Linked DNA regions of Sinorhizobium meliloti. The protein of the gene in region 1 interacts with the protein of each later gene in a pairwise test. Links are inferred from orthologs where the notes say so. Each region holds a gene or a part of one and is shown in the gene's direction. Other genes may lie near its edges. The genes, in order: cysE and cysK.

Region 1 (11,163 bases):
GCATCGCGACTTGCTCGGCTTCCTTTTTCGGCATCTTGCGCACCCAGATCGGCGCCAGCGTGCAGTTTTCCAGGATCGTGAGATGCGGGAAGAGGTTGAAGTGCTGGAAGACCATGCCGACTTCCCGGCGCACTTCATCGATCTTCTTCAGGTCGTTGGTGAGTTCGATGCCGTCGACGACGATCTTGCCCTTCTGGTGCTCCTCGAGCCGATTGATGCAGCGAATCATCGTCGACTTGCCGGAACCCGACGGGCCGGCGACGACGATGCGCTCGCCGCGCATGACCCTGAGATTGATGTCGCGCAGCACATGGAAATCACCGTACCATTTGTTCATATTGGTGATTTCGATCGCGACATCCGTCGTCGAGACGGCCAATTTCGGTGCAGTGGCGGTATTTGCCATTTTCTTTTTTCCCCTTTTTTACCGCTGGCTTCTGTCGAGCAGGCGTTCCATGAAGCCTGAATAGCGCGACATGCCGAAGCAGAAAAGCCAAAAGACGAAGCCCGCGAAGATAAGGCCGGTCAGTGGCGTGACGGCGGTGGCCCAGTTCGTATCGCTGAAGTTCAGGCGAACGATGCCGAGCAGGTCGAACATGCCGATGATGGACACGAGCGATGTGTCCTTGAACAGGCCTATGAATGTGTTGACGATACCGGGAATGACCAGCTTCAGGGCCTGCGGCAGGACGATGAAGCCCATTTTCTGCCAAAAGCTGAGCCCCAGCGAATCGGCGCCCTCATACTGGCCCTTCGGAATTGCCTGCAGGCCGCCGCGCACGACTTCCGCCATGTAGGCGGAGGCAAACAGCGACACACCGATCAGGGCGCGCAGGAACTTGTCGAAGGTGACGCCCTGCGGCAGGAACAGCGGCAGCATGACGCTGGCCATGAAAAGCACCGTGATCAATGGAACGCCGCGGATGACCTCGATGAAGACGGTGCAGAGCATCTTGATCACCGGCATGTTCGACCGGCGCCCGAGCGCCAGCAGGATGCCGAGCGGCAGCGAAACCGCGATTCCGACAAAGGACAGGACCAGGGTGACCATCAGGCCGCCCCAGAGCGGCGTTTCGACATAGGTGAGGCCGAACCAGCCACCTGGGAGGAGGATCGCCGAAAGGATAGGCAGGGCGACCAGCAGCAGAAGTGCGTTCAATCCCTTGTACGGGATTCTCGGTATCAGCATCGGCACCAGGAGCAACACGAAGAGGATGCCGACAAGCGCCGGACGCCAGCGCTCGTCGAGCGGATAGCGGCCAAAAAGAAACTGGGCGAACTTCGCATTGACGAAGGCCCAGCAGGCGCCGCTCCAGCCTTCCGGCTGCGAGCCGCCTTGCGAGAGCGTGGCGCAGACGCCGCGGCCGCCGCCGCTCCAGGCGGCATCGATGAAGAGCCACTGGATTGCGGGCGGCACCAGCCATGCCAGGATGAGCAGGCTGATGATCGTCAGGGCGGTGTCCTTGGGCGTGGCGAACAGATTTTTCCGCAGCCAGGAGACGGCACCGCTTTCCAGCGACGGGGCAGGCGAAGCTTCGATCATCGAAGCGCGAACGAAAGAGGCCTGATTCGTGCTCATGATCTCACCTCTCCACCAGCGCCATTCGGGCGTTGTACCAGTTCATGAACAGCGACGTCGCGAGGCTCAGGCTGAGATAGACGATGAGCCAGATGCTTACGATCTCGATCGACTGTCCGGTCTGGTTGAGGATGGTGCCGCCGACGGCAACGAGGTCGGCATAACCGATGGCAACCGCCAGCGAGGAGTTCTTGGTGAGGTTGAGATACTGGCTGGTCAGCGGCGGAATGATGATGCGCATCGCCTGCGGCACGACCACGAGGCGCGTCGTCAGCGCCGGGCGTATGCCGAGCGCATGTGCCGCCTCCGTCTGGCCTTTGGAAACGCCGCGGATGCCGGCCCGGACGATTTCGGCGATGAAGGCTGCCGTGTAGAAGGAAAGCGCGAGGAACAGCGACATGAACTCCGGTCCGACGACCGAACCGCCCGTAAGGTTGAACTTGCCCGCCACGGGAATGTCGAAGGTGATCGGCGCACCGGTCACGAGAAATGTGACCAGCGGCAGACCGATGATCAGCCCGAGCACGGTCCACAGGACGGGAAGGCGCTCGCCGGTCGCCAACTGCCGCTTGCGCGCGTAACGGGCAAAGAACACACTTGCGGCGACGGCGATAACAAACGCGAGGAGCGTGTATTCTGCACCCTCTTCGGCAATCGGCGTCGGAAAGGCGACGCCGCGATTGCTCAGAAAGATATCAAAGGGCAGGGCAAGCGCATCTCGTGCCTGCGGCAATATCGACAGCACCCCGCTGTACCAGAAGAATATAACGAGCAGCGGCGGGATGTTGCGGAACACTTCGACATAGGCCAGCGAGAGCTTGGCGATGATCCAGTTGTGCGAAAGGCGTCCGATGCCGACGATAAAGCCGATGATCGTCGCCGTGATGATTCCGGTAATTGCGACGAGCAACGTATTGATGAAGCCGACCAGCAAGGCGCGGCCATAGGTGGAATCGCTGGTGAATGAAATCAGCGACTGTCCGACATCGAAGCCGGCGCGGCTTCTAACGAAATCGTAGCCGGATGCGATGTTCGCGCGTCTCAGGTTGTCGACGGTGTTGTCGACGATCCAGTAGATGAGCGCTGCGAGGATGATGATGGTGATTGCCTGATAGAATATCCCGCGCACCTGAGGATCGTTGATGATCGACCCTGAGGACCTGCTTCGTTCAGGCGCGTTGGTGACGCCGATGGCCATGCAATGCCTCTTTCCCCTTGTCCATCCTTTCGGATGTTCCCCTTATCGGGTTTTTATCGTTGATCGGGGGAGCGGCCGCGGCCGTCCCCCGACATAGCGTCCGATCAGCGGACCGGCGGTGCGTATTGGAGACCGCCCTTGTTCCAGAGAGCGTTGAGGCCGCGCTCGATCTTCAGCGGGCTGCCTGCGCCGATGTTGCGGTCGAACACTTCGCCGTAGTTTCCGACTGCCTTGACGATATTGACCGCCCATTCGTTGGTGAGGCCGAGGTCCGTGCCGATCTTGCTGTCGGCCTCGACGCCCAGGAAGCGTTGAACGTCGGGGTTCGTCGACTTCTTCATTTCTTCGAGATTGGCCTGGGTTACGCCGAACTCTTCGGCCTGGACCAGGGCGTAATGGACCCAGCTGACGATGTCGAACCACTGATCGTCACCCTGGCGGACCGCCGGTGCGAGCGGCTCCTTGGAGATGATCTCCGGCAGAACGATGTGGTCATCGGGCTTCGAGAGGGTGAGGCGCAGCGAATAGAGGCCGGACTGGTCGGTCGTATAGACATCGCAACGGCCGGCGTCGTAGGCAGCGTTCACTTCCTCGAGTTTCTCGAAGACGACCGGGTTGTACTGCAGATTGTTCGCCTTGAAGTAGTCGGCGAGGTTCAGCTCGGTCGTCGTGCCGGTCTGAACGCAGACGGCGGCGCCGGAAAGCTCGAGGGCGGACTTCACGTCGAGTTCCTTGCGAACCATGAAGCCCTGGCCGTCGTAGTAGTTGACCGGACGGAAGTTGAAGCCAAGCGCCGTGTCGCGGTTGATCGACCAGGTCGTGTTGCGTGCGAGCACGTCGACTTCGCCGGACTGCAGCGCCGGAAAGCGCTCCTTGGCGGAGAGCGGCGTATACTTGACCTTGCTGCCGTCGCCGAAGATCGCGGCCGCAATCGCCTTGCAATAGTCGACGTCGAATCCGCTCCAATTGCCCGAGGCGTCAGGGGCTGCGAAACCGGCGAGGCCGGTATTCACGCCGCACTGGACGAAGCCCTTGGCCTTCACGTCGTCAAGCGTCGCGGCGGATGCCGCATGTGTGCCAATCCCCACGACAGCAGCGCCAACGAGAGCTGTCAGAATTCTTCTTGCCATTTTTTTGAACCTTTTCGGTTGTCGTTTTTCGCGTCTGCACGGTTGCGCTCTCTTGGCGCGTGCAGCCTCGGCCACCCTCCTGGCCTGAGTACAAACTATCTCATGCTCAAAATCTGGAAGGGTCAAGAGACGTTGCCGATTTTATGATCTTCCATGTGAAAAACGTGAAGCTCGCCAGAAGTTTAGGCAGGTCTCGCGACAGAATTGCCCGTCATGAATAAAAAACCGCCAGTTGCGCCTCCTTCGTGATTCACGGGCGGCCGGCTTGAATTTTTCCTTGACCCGGCCGGTGGCCCGTTCGATGAGTCGGCAGCGAAAATCAACAGCGGATGTTTCAATGGCAGACAACAAGATCGGGAAGGCGGAGCAGGGCATCAATACCCGTCTCGCGCACACCGGCAACAACCCCTCCGACTTCCATGGCTTCGTCAATCCGCCGGTGGTTCACGCCTCCACCGTGCTGTTCCCGAATGCGAGGACGATGGAGACGCGGGCGCAGAAATATACCTATGGGACGCGCGGCACACCGACGACCGACGCGCTCTGCGAGGCCGTGAACGAGTTGGAGGGCGCAGCGGGCACGATCCTCGTTCCCTCCGGGCTCGCTGCGGTCACGGTGCCGTTCCTCGCCTATCTCTCCTCGGGCGACCATGTGCTCATTGTCGATTCGGTCTATTTCCCCACCCGCCACTTCTGCGACACGATGCTCTCCAGGCTCGGCGTCACGGTCGAATATTATGACCCGACGATCGGCGCCGGCATCGAAAACCTGATCAGGCCGAACACGCGGCTGGTGCATACGGAAGCCCCGGGCTCGAATACGTTCGAGATGCAGGATATTCCGGCAATCGCCGCCGCGGCGCACCGGCACGGCTGTATCGTGACCATGGACAATACCTGGGCGACGCCGGTCTACTTCCGGCCCCTCGACCACGGCGTCGACGTGTCGATCCATGCGGCGACCAAGTACCCTTCCGGTCACTCGGACGTTCTTCTCGGAACCGTTTCGGCCAATGCGGCCCATTGGCCGGCACTCAGCGAGGCGATGGTCACGCTCGGCGTCTCCGTTTCGCCGGACGACAGCTATCAGATCCTGCGCGGCCTGCGCACGATGGGCGTTCGCCTGGTGCGTCATCAGGCAAGCGCGCTCGCGATCGCTGAATGGCTGGAGGGCCGAGACGAGGTGGCGCGCGTGCTTCATCCGGCACTGCCGAGCTTTCCCGGACACGAATTGTGGAAGCGCGACTTCGGCGGCGCGAGCGGGATATTCTCCTTCGTGCTCAAGGCGGAACCGGAAGACGGCAAGGCAAAGGCGCATGCCTTCCTGGATGCGCTCTCGCTGTTCGGGCTCGGCTACTCCTGGGGCGGCTTCGAAAGCCTCGCCGTTCACGTGAACCTCTCCGATCGCAAGGTGGCGAAGGCACCGTCCGAAGGGCCGGTCATCCGGCTGCAGATCGGACTCGAGGATGTACCGGACATCCGCCGGGATATCGAGGCGGGCCTCGCCGCGGCAAACGCCGTCTGAGGTCCGAACGAAGCGATAGGGAGGCGGTAATTCGGTCCCGTCTTCCTGCGCTTACTAAGAGCCGTAGCCGTAAAGCCAGTCGAAATCGGCTGCGAGCGCCTCGGGTTTTTTAAAAGAGAGAACGAGATTGCGCGCGATCCGCACCGGACCTGCTGCGTGGTAGGCGAAGCTGTTGAAGGCGGCGCGCTTGCGAACGCGGCCGATCCGCACCCTGCGTGCGTCTTCATAGCGTGCGAAGGCGGAGGGAAGGTCGGGAGAATCGGCCATACAGCGGGCGAGTTCCCGGGCGTCCTCGATGGCCATCGCCGCGCCCTGGGCTGCAAATGGCGTCAGGGCGTGGGCAGCATCGCCGATGAGGATGGTGTCGCGTCCATTGTGCCAAGCCCCGTCTTCAACCGTGCAGAGCGGCCAGTAGGTCGCCGAGCCGGCGTGACCGAGCGACGAGCGCAGGTCGGGATGCCAATCCCTGAAGGCCGCCTCGAACTCGCGCCGGCGATCACCGGATTCGCGCCCCTCCCAGGTTTCGCCCGACGCCCTTCCGGCAACGATCGCAACGAAGTTGAAGCCGTCGATCTTCCGGATCGGATAGGCGACGAGATGGGCCTTCGGCGCGAGGAAGGCGGTGACGCGATCTTGCGACAGGCAGGCGGGCACCCGGGTGCGTGGCAGCGTGAAGCGCCAGGCGACATTGCCCGAAAAACGGACGGTGCCGGCGCCGGCAACGGAGGAGCGAATCCGCGACCAGATCCCGTCCGCGCCGATGATCGCGGCCGGTGAGCGCTTGCTCGCCTCGGTGATGACTGTTCGCGGATCGTCCGCGATTCGCCTCCCCAGATGAAGGCGGCAGAGCGGCTCGGCCCGGACGGCATCCAGAAGGATCGTTTGCAGGCTGGCGCGATGCAGGACGCCATACGGCGCCCCCCAGCGCTCGCGGGCGCGTGCGCCGGCAGGCACGCTGGCAAGCGGCCGCAGCGAGCGGCCGTCGGTAAGCGAGATCGCTTCCGGTTCATTCCAGACGCGTTCGAGAGCGGGCAGCAACCCGAGTTCGATGAGGATGCGCGATGCATTCGGCGAAAGCTGAAGCCCGGCACCGGCTTCCTCCAATGCATCGGCCTGCTCGAAGATATCCGTCCGGAACCCCTTCCGTGCAAGGCAGAGCGCAGCCGTCAGCCCGGCGATGCCGGCACCGACGATCGCAACCGGATCAGCCTTTTGCATGGATATCGCGCCGTCGCCTGCGCAGGATCAGGCGGCTTTAGTCGTGAAAAGGCAGCCCGGAGGGATTGTTTCCGTCGCCTTCAGGGAAGGATTGTAGCGGTAGAGGGTCGAGCAATAGGAACAGACTTTCTCGTTCTCGTCGCCCATGTCGACGAAGATGTGAGGGTGGTCGAACGGGACGGAAGCGCCCGTGCACATGAATTCCTTGACGCCGATCTCGATGACCCGGTGCCCGCCGTCGTTCTGAAAATGGGGGATGCTGTGGCCGGCCATGTCGTACTCCGATATATGCAAGTCTTAGGTGTCGATTGGGGTGTCGATTTTGCCGGCACCATAGTGAGCTTTGGCGAAAATGTGTAGCGGCAAACATGCCGCGCCTATGGTTTTTGGAGCGGTTGGGGTTTCCGGCCGTTGCTTTACCAACTAACGTCCGCGCCGACAGGACAATACCAGGAAAACCAGATGGACTTGAACCCTCCGCCATTTTCCCGCTTCGCGCACGACGGACTGGAAATCGCCTATTTCGACGAAGGTGACCCCTCGGGCGACCCGATCCTGCTCATTCACGGCTTTGCATCGAGCGCCAATGTCAATTGGGTTTTTCCCGGATGGCTGAAGACGCTCGGCGACGCCGGATACCGCGTCATCGCGCTCGACAATCGCGGGCACGGGCAAAGCAGCAAGCCCCATGATCCCTCGCTCTATCACCCGCCGCAGATGGCGGGGGATGCGGCGGCACTTCTGGTGCATCTCGGCATCGGCGAAGCGCATGTCATGGGTTATTCGATGGGCGCGCGCATATCGGCATTCCTGGCCTTGCAGCACCCGGATCGCGTCCGTTCGCTGGTATTCGGCGGTCTCGGGATAGGCATGATCACGGGGGTGGGGGAGTGGGATCCGATCGCCGACGCGCTGCTTGCGCCTTCTTTGGAGGACGTTACGCACGAGCGGGGCCGGACGTTCCGCGCCTTCGCAGACCAGACGAAAAGCGATCGTCAGGCGCTCGCCGCATGCATATCGACATCGCGGGACCTGCTTACCGCCGACGAGGTAGGCCGCATAGACGTGCCGGTGCTGATCGGCGTCGGGACAAAGGATGACATCGCCGGATCGGCTGAGGAGCTCGCCGCGCTGATGCAGCATGCCGTGGCACTCGACATTCCCGGGCGCGACCACATGCTGGCGGTCGGCGACCGGGTGTTCAAGAAGGCGGTTCTGGAGTTCCTTGCCGGGGTTGGGTGAGGCCAGTCCGGACGGAAAACCCTGCGCACTTTTCCTCGAGTTGCTCCCGTCCGTGCCACTACTGCATGTTTCCTTTAATCGTATCCGATTAAAGGACAAAAACCTGCAGCAGATCAAAGTGCTACAGCGGCCTTTGCGCGTCTGATAAGACGCGCGGCGCTGTAACGAGAGGTGAATTCCGGTCAGGCCATTTATGTCGGCCGGGAATTGGCCTATATATGCCGGAACAACGACCCGTCCTAAACAGGCAAGCCAAAGACGACCCCGCTGAGGGACCGCCCAGGAAGGAGAGCGACCATGGTCGCCAAGACAGAACTTCGTCATACGGAATCGCTCGAAGCGATCGATCCGATCTGGGATAGCCTGCGCGAGGAGGCGCGTCTGGCGGCCGAGCGCGACCCGATGCTGGCGGCCTTTCTCTATTCGACGGTGGTCAATCAGCATTCCCTGGAAGATTGCGTCATCTACCGGATCTGCGAGAGGCTGGACCATCCCGACCTACAGGCGAGCCTCCTGCACCAGACCTTCGCCGAAATGCTCGAGGACTGGCCCGAATGGGGCGCCGTCCTGCGCGTCGATATACAGGCGGTCTACGACCGCGACCCGGCCTGCACGCGCTTCATGGAGCCCGTGCTTTATTTCAAGGGCTTCCATGCCATACAGACGCACCGTCTGGCTCACTGGCTGTGGAACCGCGGCCGGAAAGACTTTGCGCTCTATCTCCAGAGCCGCTCCTCCAGTGTTTTCCAAACCGACATCAACCCGGCCGCCCGCATCGGGCGCGGCATCTTCCTCGATCATGCAACGGGGCTCGTCGTCGGCGAAACCGCGGTCATCGGCGACAACGTATCTATCTTGCATGGCGTGACGCTTGGCGGCACCGGCAAGGAAGGCAGCGACCGTCATCCGAAGATCGGCAACGGCGTGCTGATCGGCGCCGGCGCAAAGATTCTCGGCAACATCCACATCGGCCACTGCTCGCGCGTGGCCGCCGGTTCCGTCGTGCTGAAGGCGGTCCCTCCCAAATCGACGGTTGCCGGGGTGCCGGCGAAGGTCGTCGGCGAGGCCGGCTGTTCCGAGCCGTCGCGTCAAATGGACCAGATCCTGGCGTCGTTCGATATCTGATCAAGGCGCCTGTAACCCGGCTGTGCCGGGCATCGACGCCGCGAAAATTCAGTGCAGAAATTCAAGGCGTTGCGAGCATTTCTTCGCCTCTCGGCGAACGCTTGGCGCTCTGATGGGTTTACACCTGGCAATGGCCCGTGCAACAAGCGCGGCAAATCAATCGGCTACGGAGAAGAGTTTTGAAGCCCGAAGAAATCCGCAAGCTTGAGGCCTATCTTAAGCGCACGTTCAACCAGTCCATGGTCGTCAAGGCTCGCCCGAAGAAGGACGAATCCGCTGAAGTCTATCTCGGCGACGAATTTCTCGGTGTCGTCTTCCGTGACGAAGAGGACGGCGAGCTCTCCTATAATTTCTCGATGGCGATCCTCGACATCGATCTCTGAGAGCCCTCGATCCCACCGGGATCGGTGGTAATCGCGCGTTGCAAGACCCGGTTCTGAGCAATCAGGCCGGGTTTTCTGCTGTTAAATCATACTTTTCGAAGAATTTGTCCGGAGGCGTCCGGTCTTCATCAAGTCGTTGCAAGAACTGTGTTTTATTGCATTGCACACTGAACTTGACTTTTTGTGCAGTGCACATAGACTAAACCGAGTTCCTAGCCGAGCCGTCACAAGGAGACACCCGATGTTTAACTTCGACGATGCGAACAAGAAGAGCAAGGAAGCCCTCGACGTGGCCGTGAAGAGCTACTCCGCCATGACCAAAGGCTTCCAGGCTATTGCGACCGAAGCGGCCGATTATTCGAAGAAGTCCTTCGAGGATAGCGTTGCTCATCTCGAAAAGCTTACCAGCGCCAAAAGCCTCGAAGCAGCGTTCGAGCTTCAGACGAATTATCTGAAGGCAAGCTACGAAGGCTTCTTCACCGAGGCGACGAAAATCGGTGAGATGTATGCCGACCTCGCCAAGGACGCCTACAAGCCGTACGAGGCACCGGTTGCCAAGGCGACCGCTGCGGTCAAAACAGCCGCCGCCGCCTGACCATCAGCCTCATCGCTATTGCAGAACAGGCCGGTCGCGGATGCCGCGGCCGGCCTTCGTCTGTTCGTGCGCCGCGGCTCATTGATCCCGCCGCAACCCGTGAAAGTTGCCACCGCCGCCGAAGAAATTTGATCAATCTTGTGTTTCGCCGTGCGAATATGTTTGCAGTGCGTGGGTTCGGTCTTAAAATCCAAGAACGAACCATTAGATAAAGGCAAGCATGTCGTGGCCGAATGCGAATGGATCCGCGGCTGTAAAGGAATGAACAAGAATGATCGCCATGCCGGTCCGGATGCAGCAGGGAAGCGAAGGAGACGGAGGCGGCCCCAGTCGTGGCACGTCCGTCATCACGCGCACCAAGCCGAAGACCAAGAAGCCGAGTTTGTACCGCGTTCTGCTTTTGAATGACGATTACACACCGATGGAATTCGTCATTCACATCCTCGAGCGCTTCTTTCAGAAGAACCGCGAAGAGGCGACCGTCATAATGCTACATGTCCACAACCACGGCGTTGGAGAATGCGGCGTCTTCACCTACGAGGTCGCCGAAACCAAGGTGACGCAGGTGATGGATTTCGCCAGGCAGCATCAACATCCGTTGCAATGCGTCATGGAAAAGAAATGAGGAACTAACGTGCCAACATTTTCGCCCAGCCTCGAAAAGGCGCTGCATCAGGCACTGACTTTTGCCAACGAGCGCCATCACGAATATGCGACGCTCGAGCACCTGCTGCTGGCATTGATCGATGATGCCGATGCGGCGGCTGTGATGGGCGCGTGCAACGTCAATCTCGACACGCTTCGCAAGACCGTGACCGATTACGTCGACAACGAATTGTCGAACCTCGTCACCGGTTACGACGAGGACTCCAAGCCGACGGCCGGTTTCCAGCGCGTGATCCAGCGAGCCGTCATCCATGTGCAGTCTTCGGGCCGCGAGGAGGTGACCGGCGCCAACGTGCTCGTGGCGATCTTCGCCGAGCGCGAGAGCCATGCTGCCTATTTCCTGCAGGAGCAGGAGATGACACGGTATGATGCAGTCAATTTCATCTCGCACGGCATAGGCAAGCGGCCGGGGAGCTCCGAGGCGCGGCCGGTGCGCGGGGCGGAAGACCAGGACTCCGAACAGAAGGCTTCGCGCGAGAGCGAGGAGGCCGGCCCGAAGAAG
Region 2 (10,979 bases), 2.6 Mb from region 1 along the record:
AGACCAGAGCCACATGACACGCGTGTTCGTGCGCAAATACGGCTTCTCGCCCGGTGCCTATGCGCAAGCGGTGAACTGAATTCAACGCCTTGCAATTCCGTACAAGACCGCGCGCTGCCGATCGGTTCTTCTGCCGCCATCATCAATCGGGAACGGTGGCAGGATGTCGAAGCAAGTTCAGGGATATGTCTTTTTGTCGCTCGCCATGGTGCTCGTCGGCAGCACCGTGATCGCGAGCAAGATCATCGCCGCCGGCCTGCCGCCGTTCACGGCAACGGCGCTGCGTTTTGCCATCGCCTTCCCTCTTTTCCTGGGCCTGATGCGAGCAACCGGGGCGTCCTGGCCCAAGCTGCCGAAGAGCGATTGGCTCGTCCTCCTGTTTCAGGCAGGCGCCGGCAGCGTCGGCTATACGACTCTGCTCATTTCCGGCCTGAAGCTCACCTCCGCGGCCGATGCCGGCGTCATCATCGGGACGCTTCCCGTCGTCTCCGCCGCGATCGCCATCATGGTTCTCGGCGAGCGTCCGCATCGCTCCGTGCTCGCCGCCGCTTGCCTGGCGGCGGCCGGCGTTCTCGCGATCGTCTTCCGGCCGGATGCGAACGCCGCGCATTCGCTCGCCGGCAGCGCCCTGATCTTCGGCGCGGTCATCTGCGAAGGCCTGTTCATTCTGCTCAACAAGCGCGTCAGCGTCGCGATTCCGCCGCTTGGCCTGTCGGCGCTGATGACGGGCTTCGGCGGTGCAATTGCGCTCCCGTTCGCGCTTGCAGAGCTTCCTTCGATGGGTGCGACAGGCGTCCCGGCCCTCGCGGCGGTCGCCTATTACGCGCTCGTGCCGACGGTCGGGGGCTTCGTGCTCTGGTATGCGGGACTTCAGAAGGTGAGCGGCACGGAGGCCTCGGTCTTCACCGCCTTGGCACCGGTTTCCGCGCTGCTCCTCGCCGCCGCCGTTCTCGGCGAGACGATCACCGCCAATCAGATGATCGGCATGGCATGCGTGCTGGTCGCCGTGCTGAGCCTCGGCCTTCGCAGGGCCAGTCCGGAGCGGGCCGGAGAGGCGTAATCCGGCGAAGGCGCGATCACGCCGCCTTGGCGACGTGATACTCCTTGATCGCCACCATCTTGACCGCCGGATAGCGCTCCGACTCGTAGCGCAGCGAGAACCCGTCCTGCGCCAGGTATACCGGGTCGCCGTCGAGGTCTCGCGCGATGTCGCCGCGGTGGGTCGCGATGAACTTTTCGAGATCAGCCGGGCTCTCGGCGGAGATCCAGCGGCAGATGGAGAAGCGCGACATCTCGAAGGAGACCGGCAGGCTGTATTCCGCCTGCAGGCGTTCCCTGAGAACGTCGAGCTGAAGCGCGCCGACGACGCCGACGATCGCAGGCGCACCGTCGTCCGGAGAAAAGAGCTGCACGACGCCCTCCTCCGCCATCTGTTGCAGCGCCTCTTTCAGCTTCTTCGCCTTCATCGCATCTTCCAGCCGGACGCGGCGGAGAATTTCCGGTGCGAAGTTCGGCACGCCCTGGAACACGAGCGGCTCGCCCTCCGTCAGCGTATCGCCGATCCTCAGCGTGCCGTGGTTCGGGATGCCGACGACGTCGCCGGCGAAAGCCGTATCGGCGAGCTGGCGCTGCGAGGCAAAGAAGAATTGCGGCGCCGTCAGGCCCATCTGCTTGCCGGTGCGCGACAGCCGCGCCTTCATGCCGCGCTCGAGCTTGCCCGAGCAGACGCGGACGAAAGCGATGCGGTCGCGGTGGTTCGGGTCCATGTTCGCCTGGATCTTGAAGACGAAGGCGGTCATCCTGTCGTCCGTCGCCTCGACGGTGCGGATGTCGGCAACCTGGGCCCGCGGCGGCGGCGCGAAGTCGGCGAGCGCATTGATCAGGTCGCGCACGCCGAAGTTCCGCAGCGCCGAGCCGAAGAACACCGGCGTCAGATGGCCTTCGAGGAAAGCCTTGCGGTCGAAGGGCTTGCACGCCTCGATCGCCAGCGACGTTTCCTCGATGAAGGTGTCGCGTTCGTTCTCGGGCAGACGGTGCGAAGCCATTTCCGGATCGTTGACCTTGGTCAGCCGCTCCTGCGTGTCGGCGCCGCGCACCTCGTCGGTGGCAAGATGATAGGTGCCGCAGAAGGTCTTGGAGCGGCCGATCGGCCAGGTGACCGGCGCGCAGTCGAGCGCCAGCTTCTGCTCGACCTCGTCGAGGATTTCGAAGGGGTCGCGGCTTTCGCGGTCCATCTTGTTGACGAAGGTGATGATCGGGATATCGCGCAGGCGGCAGACCTCGAAGAGCTTGAGCGTGCGCGGCTCGATACCCTTGGCCGCGTCGATCACCATGACGGCTGCATCGACCGCCGTCAGCGTGCGATAGGTGTCGTCGGCAAAGTCTTCGTGACCGGGCGTGTCGAGCAGGTTGAAAACGGTATCGTTGTATTCGAAGGTCATCACCGAGGTGACGACCGAGATGCCGCGCTCGCGCTCGATCTTCATCCAGTCCGAGCGGGTCTGGATACGGTCCTTCTTGGCCTTGACCTCGCCGGCGAGCTGGATCGCGCCGCCGAAGAGCAGAAGCTTCTCGGTGAGCGTCGTCTTACCGGCGTCCGGGTGCGAAATGATCGCAAATGTGCGGCGGCGGGAGACCGCCTCGGCAATGCTTTCGGCCATGATCTGAGTATCCTGTGAGTTGCGGCGTCCTTTACAGGCTCGGGGGCCAATATGCAATTGACTGCGGCAAGCCCGGCCGTGCTTATGACGGAATGACCATGCACACGCCCGAAAATCGACCTGCCCTGACCCCTGGCCTCACCCTCGTCCGTCTGCCTCATGGCGAGGGTCTCGACCTGCCGGCCTACGAGACCGCGGGTGCCGCCGGCATGGACCTGCGCGCGGCCCTGCCGGCCGACGAACCGATGACGATCCGGCCGGGAGAGCGCGCATTGGTCCCGACGGGCTTTATCTTCGAGATCCCCGCCGGTCATGAAGGACAGATCCGGCCGCGCTCCGGGCTGGCCTTCAAGCACGGCATCACCTGCCTCAACACGCCGGGCACCGTCGACAGCGACTATCGCGGAGAGGTGAAGGTGCTGCTCGTCAATCTCGGTGCGGAGGATTTCGCGGTCGAGCGCGGCATGCGTATCGCCCAGATGGTAATCGCCCCGGTGACCCGGCTGGCGATCCGCGAGGCGGGTGGCGCGACGACGACGGCGCGCGGGGCTGGCGGCTTCGGCTCGACCGGAACTAAATAAGCGGTGGCAGGCGCCGCTTGACCGGCGAGGATTTGACGATCGACGTGTTCGTCTGCGCCTTTTCCGCGATGCGATCGAGGATCGTGTCGAGTTCCGCCATGTCGCGCACCAGCATCTTGGCGATGAAGCAGTCGTCCCCCGTGACCTTGTCGCATTCAATGAATTCGGGCGTTTCCTGGATCAGCCTTTCAACGATATGCAGCATGCCCGGCATCGGCCGGATGCGGACGATCGCCTGCAGCGGATAGCCGAGACGCGCCGGATTGACCGAGATCGTGAAGCCGTCGAGCACGCCGCGCTCCTCGAGCTTGCGCAGCCGCTCCGCCGCACTCGGCGAGGAAAGGCCCGCCTCCTGCGCCAGTTCCTTCAGCGACACCCGGGCGTTGGCGGCCAAAATTTCGAGAATGCGGCGGTCGAGCTCGTCCAACATGTAATTCCCTCATAAGCCAAATTAGCCTTACCACCTTAATCCGTTAGGTGTCTTCCTATATTTCCCTCTCAATATCCATATCCCTGCGCCAACAGGCTCATTATTCTTGAAGCACAATGGATGGAGCCAAGGCCATGGATAAGGACATACGGCGCGGAAGCGCGGAAATGACGGCGGCGATGCTTATTTCGGGAACGATCGGCTGGTTCGTGCTGATGTCAGGCCAGCCCGTCGCGGGCGTCGTCTTCTGGCGTTGCGTGTTCGGGGCTGCAACGCTCGCCGCGCTTGCGGCGGTCTTCGGCCTCATCGACCTGAGACATTTGCGGATGAAGGTCATCGTTCTTTCCGCTCTGGGCGGGGTCGCGATCGTCGTGAACTGGCTCCTGCTCTTCGCCGCCTATCCCCGCGCCTCGATCTCCATCGCGACCATGGTCTACAACACGCAGCCCTTCATGCTGCTCGGGCTCGGTGCGCTTTTTCTCGGTGAGAAGATCACCGCCAGCAAGCTCCTCTGGCTCTCGCTCTCCTTCGCAGGCATGATCGCGATCGTCCTCGCCAAGCCCGCGGGCACTTATGAACCCAGCGACTATCTCGCCGGGATAGCACTGTCGCTCGGCGCCGCCTTCTTCTACGCCATCGCGGCGCTCGTCACCAAGCTCCTCAAGGGCACGCCGCCGCATCTGATCGCGCTGGTGCAGGTCATCACCGGAGCGGCCATGCTCGCCCCCTTCGCCCTTGTCGCGCCGCTGCCGCAGGGAATGGTCCAGTGGGCGCTGCTGCTGACCGTCGGTGTAGTTCATACCGGCATCATGTATATTCTGCTTTACGGCGCCATACAGAAGCTGCCGACCCACATGACAGGCGCCCTTTCCTTCATCTATCCGGTAGCCGCGATCCTGGTGGACCGCATCGCGTTCGGCCACGCTCTGCAGCCGGTGCAGATCGCGGGCTCGGTCGCGATCCTCATTGCTGCCGCGGGCACCAATCTCGGCTGGACCCTTAAGCCTTCGTCACCGTCCGCCAAGCGTCCGGCGGAAGGAAGCCTCTAACGCCGCGCCTCCGCGGCCATGCTGATGGCAAGACCCGCGAGCGCCGTGCTCATGAGCCAGCGCTGCACCAGCATGAAGGACGGGCGGCCAGAGAGGAAGGCGGCCACCGCTCCGGCGGTCACCGCGATCAGCGCATTGACGCTGACGCTGATCGCGATCTGCACGCTGCCGAAGACGAGGGACTGCGCGAGCACGTTGCCGGCCTCGGGGCGGATGAATTGCGGCAGCAGCGACAGGTAGAGGATGGCCACCTTCGGGTTGAGCAGGCTGGTGAAGAGGCCCATCGCGAAGAGCTTGCGCGGGCGATCCTTCGGCAGGTCGCGTACTTGAAAGATCGAGCGGCCGCCGGGACGAACCGCCTGCCAGGCGAGATAAAGCAGGTAAAGCGCACCTGCGAAACGAAGGACATCATAGGCAAAAGGGACCGCAAGAAGCAGGGCGGTAATGCCGAGCGCGGCAGACACCATGTAACAGACGAAGCCGAGCGCTATTCCCCCAAGCGAGATCAGCCCCGCCCCCGGTCCCTGGCAGATCGAGCGCGAGATCAGATAGATCATGTTCGGCCCCGGCGTCAGCACCATGCCGAGTGCGATCAGTGCGAAGCCCAGGAGGTTCTGAATTTCGGGCATGGGGCGCCGGTCTCCGATGTTTTCCGGAAGGTGTACGGCTCTACCGCGAAGGGCAACGCCGTTCTTGTCACCCGATCAATTTTCGCGCCTAAATGGGGATGCCAACCGGATTTTCCTCTGCGGCAGATTGCGGTACACCTGCCCCTATCAGGAGGAACGATCGTGACACTTGCGGCTCTTCTCGCCTATAGCGGCGCTCTCTTCATCGCCGGGATCATTCCCGGCCCGGGCGTGACGGCGCTCGTTGCCCGAGCCCTGGGATCGGGCTTTCGGGAAACCTTCTTCATGGGCCTCGGCCTCATCGTCGGCGACATGGTCTATCTGACGGCGGTGGTGCTCGGGCTCGCCTTCATCGCCCAGACATTCACGACCGCGTTCCTGGTCGTGAAGATCGCCGGCGCGCTCTATCTCGGCTATATCGCCTGGAAGCTCTGGACGGCCGGGCTCCTGTCGCAGAACATCGAGGCGCGGAAGTCGACGAGTGCGGCGCTCTCCTTCCTCTCGGGTCTGACGGTCACGCTCGGCAATCCGAAGACGATGCTTTTCTATGTGGCGCTGGTTCCGACGCTGATCGATCTCGCCTCGATCGGGATGCGCGACTACGGACTGCTGCTTGTGGCGACTTTCCTCGTGCTTCTTGCCGTGCTGCTGCCCTATATGCTGCTTGCGGCCCGAGCCCGCTCGCTCCTGAAAGAGCCGCAGGCACTGAAGGTTCTGAACCGGGCCGCGGCCGGCATTCTCGCCGGAACGGCCGCCTACATTGCGACCCGCGCGACCTGAAAAAAGATTTCCCTGCGGGCCGCTTCGCAACGGTTTTTTCCTTCAGCACCATCGATCCAAGGCGTTCCCGCTCTGGAAGGAAGCCCGCATAGCTCCTATTGTCGCAGCGACAACTTCAAGAACGAAGGGAGAAACCATATGCCTGAAGCGCGCAAGCCCGGCCGCGGCCGCGTCTTTTCCTCGATCACCGAGACGATCGGCGACACTCCCATCGTGCGGCTGGACAAGCTCGCCAAGGAAAAGGGCGTGAAGGCGAACCTGCTCGCCAAGCTCGAATTCTTCAACCCGATCGGCTCCGTCAAGGACCGCATCGGCGTCGCGATGATCGAATCGCTCGAGGCGCAAGGGAAGATCACGCCCGGCCGCACGACGCTGGTCGAGCCGACTTCGGGCAATACGGGCATAGCACTCGCCTTCGTCGCGGCCGCCAAGGGCTACAGGCTGATCCTCACCATGCCCGAGACGATGTCGGTCGAACGCCGCAAGATGCTGACGCTTCTCGGTGCCGAACTGGTGCTGACGGAAGGCGCCAAGGGCATGAAGGGCGCAATCGCCAAGGCCCAGGAACTCACCGAGACGCTGCCCGACGCGATCATTCCGCAGCAGTTCGAGAACCCGGCCAATCCGGAAATCCACCGCACGACGACCGCCGAGGAGATCTGGAACGACACGGAAGGCGCAGTCGACATCCTCGTGTCCGGCATCGGCACCGGCGGCACCATCACCGGTGCCGGCCAGGTGCTCAAGGCCCGTAAGCCATCGGTCAGGGTGATCGCCGTCGAGCCCGAAGAATCCCCTATCCTTTCCGGCGGCGCCCCGGGTCCGCACAAGATCCAGGGTATCGGCGCGGGTTTCGCACCGGCGATCCTCGACACGAGCGTCTATGACGAAGTCGTCACGGTAAATGCGGGCGAGGCCATAGAGGCGGCGCGGCTCGTCGCCAGACTCGAAGGCGTGCCGGTCGGCATTTCCGCCGGTGCCGCGCTCCAGGCGGCGATAGAGGTGGGACAGCGCGAGGAAAACGCCGGCAGGAATATCGTCGTGATCATTCCGTCCTTTGCCGAACGGTATCTTTCGACGGTGCTGTTCGAGGGATTGGGAGCCTAGCGCCGGCAGTCGCGGCATCCCCCTCATCCGGCCTGCCGGCCACCTTCTCCCCGCAGGCGGGGCGAAGGAGACTCGCAGCAAACCCGCAGCTCCTTTCTCCGCCGTCTAAATGGAACGAGACGGAGCCCGCATGTCCCTTCTCCCCGTAGAACGCTACGGCATGCACATATCTCTTGCGCGCCGGTGCGGCGGATACTGCTGATGAAAGGGATCCCTCGGGAACCCAACCGGCTCAACCCCGCTCGGTCTCGGTTGCCCCTCAACCGGCTGCCGCCACCTTCTCCCCGCAGGCGGGGAGAAGGGATATGCCGCGCCCGCTCGCTCCCTCGGGCGGACGGTGAATGCGGGGTTCAGTTGGCGCCGCTTGTCCCTTCTCCCCGCCTGCGGGGAGAAGGTGCCGGCAGGCGGATGAGGGGCGGGTGACCGCTAATGCCAATGTTAGCGCATACGGGTTTGATCCCAAGGACCCATCCGCAAGCCTCGCCACAGCTGGAAATGCAGATGCCGCCACTCCGGAGTAAGTCCGCGAAGGGCTGGACAACAAGAGATATGTGCATGCCGTAGCGTCAGAACGGGGAGAAGGTGGCGGCAGCCGGATGAGGGGCGCCCCATCCTCATCGAAGTCGGATCCTACGCGGCGACCGGCAGTCTCTCTCCCGCCACCCTGTAGGAGATCGCTTCGGCGAGGTGGATGCGACCGACCGTCGGCGCCGCATCGAGATCGGCGAGGGTGCGGGCGACCTTCAGCACCCGATGATAGCCGCGCGCCGAGAATTTCATCTTTTCCGCCGCATCGCGCAGTAGCTGCAGGCCGGCGGCGTCGGGCTCGGCGATCTTTTCGATCATCGTCGTCGATGAGCGGGCGTTGCTCGTCAGCTCGGGATGGCCGAGGCCGGCGAAGCGGTCTCTCTGCAGCTCGCGGGCGCGGGCGACGCGGCGGGCGACGGCGGCGCTCGGCTCGGAGGTGCCGGGGCGGATCAAGTCGGCGGCGCTGACGGCCGGGACGTCGACGCGGATATCGATACGGTCCATCAGCGGGCCGGAGATCCGCGCCTGGTAATCGGCCATGCAGCGCGGCCCGCGGGCGCAGCTCCGGCCCGGCTCGCCGGCCATGCCGCAGCGGCAGGGGTTCATGGCGGCAATGAGCTGGATCGCCGCCGGATAGGTGACGCGATGATTGGCGCGCGCGATGATGCAGGTGGCGGTTTCGAGCGGCTGGCGCAGAGCGTCGAGCGCCTGAGGCGCAAATTCCGGAAATTCGTCGAGAAAGAGCACGCCGTTATGGGCGAGCGACGCCTCTCCCGGTTTCGCGCGGAAGCCGCCGCCGATCAGCGCCGCCATGGTGGCGGAATGGTGCGGCGCACGGAAGGGCCGGCGGTCCGAGAGCTTGCCGCCCGGCAATTGCCCGGCGATCGAATGGATCATCGAGACTTCGAGCAGTTCGGCGGGCGAAAGCGGCGGCAGGATGGAGGGGAGCCGCGCCGCAAGCATCGACTTGCCGGAACCGGGCGGGCCGACCATCAGCAGATTATGGTTGCCCGCCGCCGCGACCTCCAGCGCCCGCTTGGCGCTTTCCTGGCCCTTGATGTCGGCAAGATCGGGAAGGCCCCCGGCGGCCGCCCGGACCGCCGGCTCGGGGCGGGAAAGCACCTGCGTGCCGCGGAAATGATTGGCGATCGCGATCAGGCTGCGCGGGGCGAGAATATCGATCTCCGATCCGGCCCAGGCCGCCTCGGGCCCGCTTTCCGCCGGGCAGATCAGCCCCTTGCCGAGCGCATTCGCGCCGATCGCCGCCGGCAGCGCGCCGGCGACGGCTGCGATCGTGCCGTCGAGATTGAGCTCGCCGATGACGACATAACCGGACAGCGCGTCCGCAGGGACAGCGCCGAGCGCCGCCATCAGGCCGAGCGCGATGGCGAGATCGAAATGGCTTCCCTCTTTCGGAAGGTCCGCCGGCGCCAGATTGACGGTCACCCGCTTGGCGGGAAGCGCCAGCCCCGATGCATGAAGCGCCGCCTGGACGCGCTCGCGGCTTTCGGCCACCGCCTTGTCCGGCAGTCCGACGATCTGCATACCGACCTTGCCGGGTGCAACCATCACCTGGACGTCGACCGGAACGCCCTCGATACCCTGAAACGCAACCGTGCTGACGCGCGCGACCATACTGCCCCCTGATTTCGAGCGGAGCGCGAAGGATCATCGTCCTTCCGCAATCCCGCTCCAGCACGGCGGCCCACACACGCCGTCACAACCAAAACCGGTTGCAACGGTAAATCTTGCACGGAATACGCTTGAAAACAAGAACAATGATAGAACACAAGAGCGAGAGTGGCGGTCCGCCGTAAAGATCAGGCGCGCTTCTTCTCGATCGCGTCCCAGAGCAGGCTAGCGACGTCGGCACCGCCGAACTTCTTCACTTCGCGGATGCCGGTCGGCGACGTGACGTTGATCTCGGTCAGGTAGTCGCCGATCACGTCGATGCCGACGAAGAGGAAACCGCGTTCCTTCAGGGCCGGCCCGATGCGGGTGCAGATCTCCCGCTCGCGGGCCGTCAGGTCGGTTGCCTCCGCGCGCCCGCCCACATGCATGTTGGAGCGAGAATCGTGCTCGGCCGGAACGCGATTGATCGCGCCGACCGGCTCGCCGTCGACGAGCAGGATGCGCTTGTCGCCCTTGCGGACCGCCGGCAGATATTCCTGGGCGATATAAGGCTCGCGGAACATCTGGGCGAACATTTCGAGGAGCGACGAGAAATTGCGGTCGTCACGCGCGGAGTGGAACACACCGGCGCCGCCATTGCCGTAGAGCGGTTTCAGGATGATGTCGCCCATCTCCTGACGGAAGCGGGCGATCTCGTCCGGGTCGCGCGTGATCAGGGTCTTCGGCATCAGATCCGGAAACTCGGTCACGAAGATCTTCTCGGGCGAGTTCCTGACCCAGGCCGGATCGTTGACGACCAGCGTCTTCGGGTGCAGCCGCTCGAGCAGATGCGTCGAGGTGATATAGGCCATGTCGAATGGCGGATCCTGGCGAAGCAGGATGACGTCCATGGTCGAAAGATCGATCCGCTCGTCTTCGCCGAGAGTGAAGTGGTCGCCCCTGACGTCGCGCAACTGCATCTGCTGCGCGGTCGCATAGACCCTGCCGTCCCGGAGCGACAGCTTGTCGGGCGTGTAGTGGAACAGGCGATAGCCTCGGGCCTGCGCCTCAAGGCTCATCGCGAAGGTCGAATCGCCCGCAATGGTGATGCCCGAAACATGGTCCATCTGGACCCCGACATTGACGATTCCTGCCATTTTCCCGTTCCCGATCTGGATCCACGATGCGCATAGTTCCTTCGACCGGCTCCGGTCGGAAATCGAATTATACGGCAATTCGACGCGATGCTCCGCCCCTCGTCTTCGCGACGAGCGGCACCGCAGAAAAGCCCGCAAGATGTAGAATGCGTACCGTGGTTAGGCAAGAAGGTTCCCGCCGCTCCCGCCTATCAAAAGGCGTCATCAAAAGGCGTCCGGCAGGTGCCGCGGCCAGCGCCACGGCGTTACGGCGACGATATCGTAGCGCACCGACAGGCGGTGGAAATCGCCCTGGCGCGACAGCCAGAGATCGCTTGCCGCCCGGATGCGCCGTTGCGCCGTGTCTGTGACGGCGAAGACCGCATCCTCCAGGCTCACCCGGGCCTTTACTTCGACGCAGGCGACCAGGTCGCCGCGCCGGGCGATGATGTCGATCTCGCCGAGCCT

Evidence for each region.
Region 2: the proteins of cysE (region 1) and cysK interact in binary tests that used the Escherichia coli proteins (3 or more experiments, as listed by UniProt). The link is inferred for Sinorhizobium meliloti from one-to-one orthologs.

Annotation. Positions count from the first base shown.
Region 1 is NZ_JAGIOS010000001.1:3,588,141-3,599,303, reverse strand. What follows is about bases 7,139-10,103. They hold cysE (serine O-acetyltransferase), read left to right. Parts: upstream 7,139-8,189; coding sequence 8,190-9,017; downstream 9,018-10,103. Other genes in these bases: phaP2 (phasin PhaP2), read left to right, coding at 9,642-9,995; JOH52_RS17415 (DUF3126 family protein), read left to right, coding at 9,197-9,400; JOH52_RS17425 (alpha/beta fold hydrolase), read left to right, coding at 7,139-7,892. Outside these bases: JOH52_RS17460 (amino acid ABC transporter ATP-binding protein), read right to left, coding at 1-406; JOH52_RS17455 (amino acid ABC transporter permease), read right to left, coding at 425-1,579; JOH52_RS17450 (amino acid ABC transporter permease), read right to left, coding at 1,584-2,777; JOH52_RS17445 (amino acid ABC transporter substrate-binding protein), read right to left, coding at 2,882-3,907; JOH52_RS17440 (cystathionine beta-lyase), read left to right, coding at 4,245-5,432; JOH52_RS17435 (FAD-dependent monooxygenase), read right to left, coding at 5,487-6,650; JOH52_RS17430 (zinc-finger domain-containing protein), read right to left, coding at 6,678-6,923; more of JOH52_RS17425, read left to right, coding at 7,113-7,138; ATP-dependent Clp protease adapter ClpS, read left to right, coding at 10,267-10,620; ATP-dependent Clp protease ATP-binding subunit ClpA, read left to right, coding at 10,630-11,163.
Region 2 is NZ_JAGIOS010000001.1:970,385-981,363, forward strand. Bases 5,471-8,251 are described here. They hold cysK (cysteine synthase A), read left to right. Parts: upstream 5,471-6,267; coding sequence 6,268-7,236; downstream 7,237-8,251. Other genes in these bases: JOH52_RS04675 (LysE family translocator), read left to right, coding at 5,512-6,129; JOH52_RS04685 (YifB family Mg chelatase-like AAA ATPase), read right to left, coding at 7,867-8,251. Also shown: JOH52_RS04640 (AraC family transcriptional regulator), read left to right, coding at 1-79; JOH52_RS04645 (DMT family transporter), read left to right, coding at 164-1,060; JOH52_RS04650 (peptide chain release factor 3), read right to left, coding at 1,077-2,660; dut (dUTP diphosphatase), read left to right, coding at 2,759-3,241; JOH52_RS04660 (Lrp/AsnC family transcriptional regulator), read right to left, coding at 3,234-3,671; JOH52_RS04665 (DMT family transporter), read left to right, coding at 3,806-4,720; JOH52_RS04670 (LysE family translocator), read right to left, coding at 4,717-5,349; more of JOH52_RS04685, read right to left, coding at 8,252-9,399; gshB (glutathione synthase), read right to left, coding at 9,585-10,532; JOH52_RS04695 (YraN family protein), read right to left, coding at 10,737-10,979.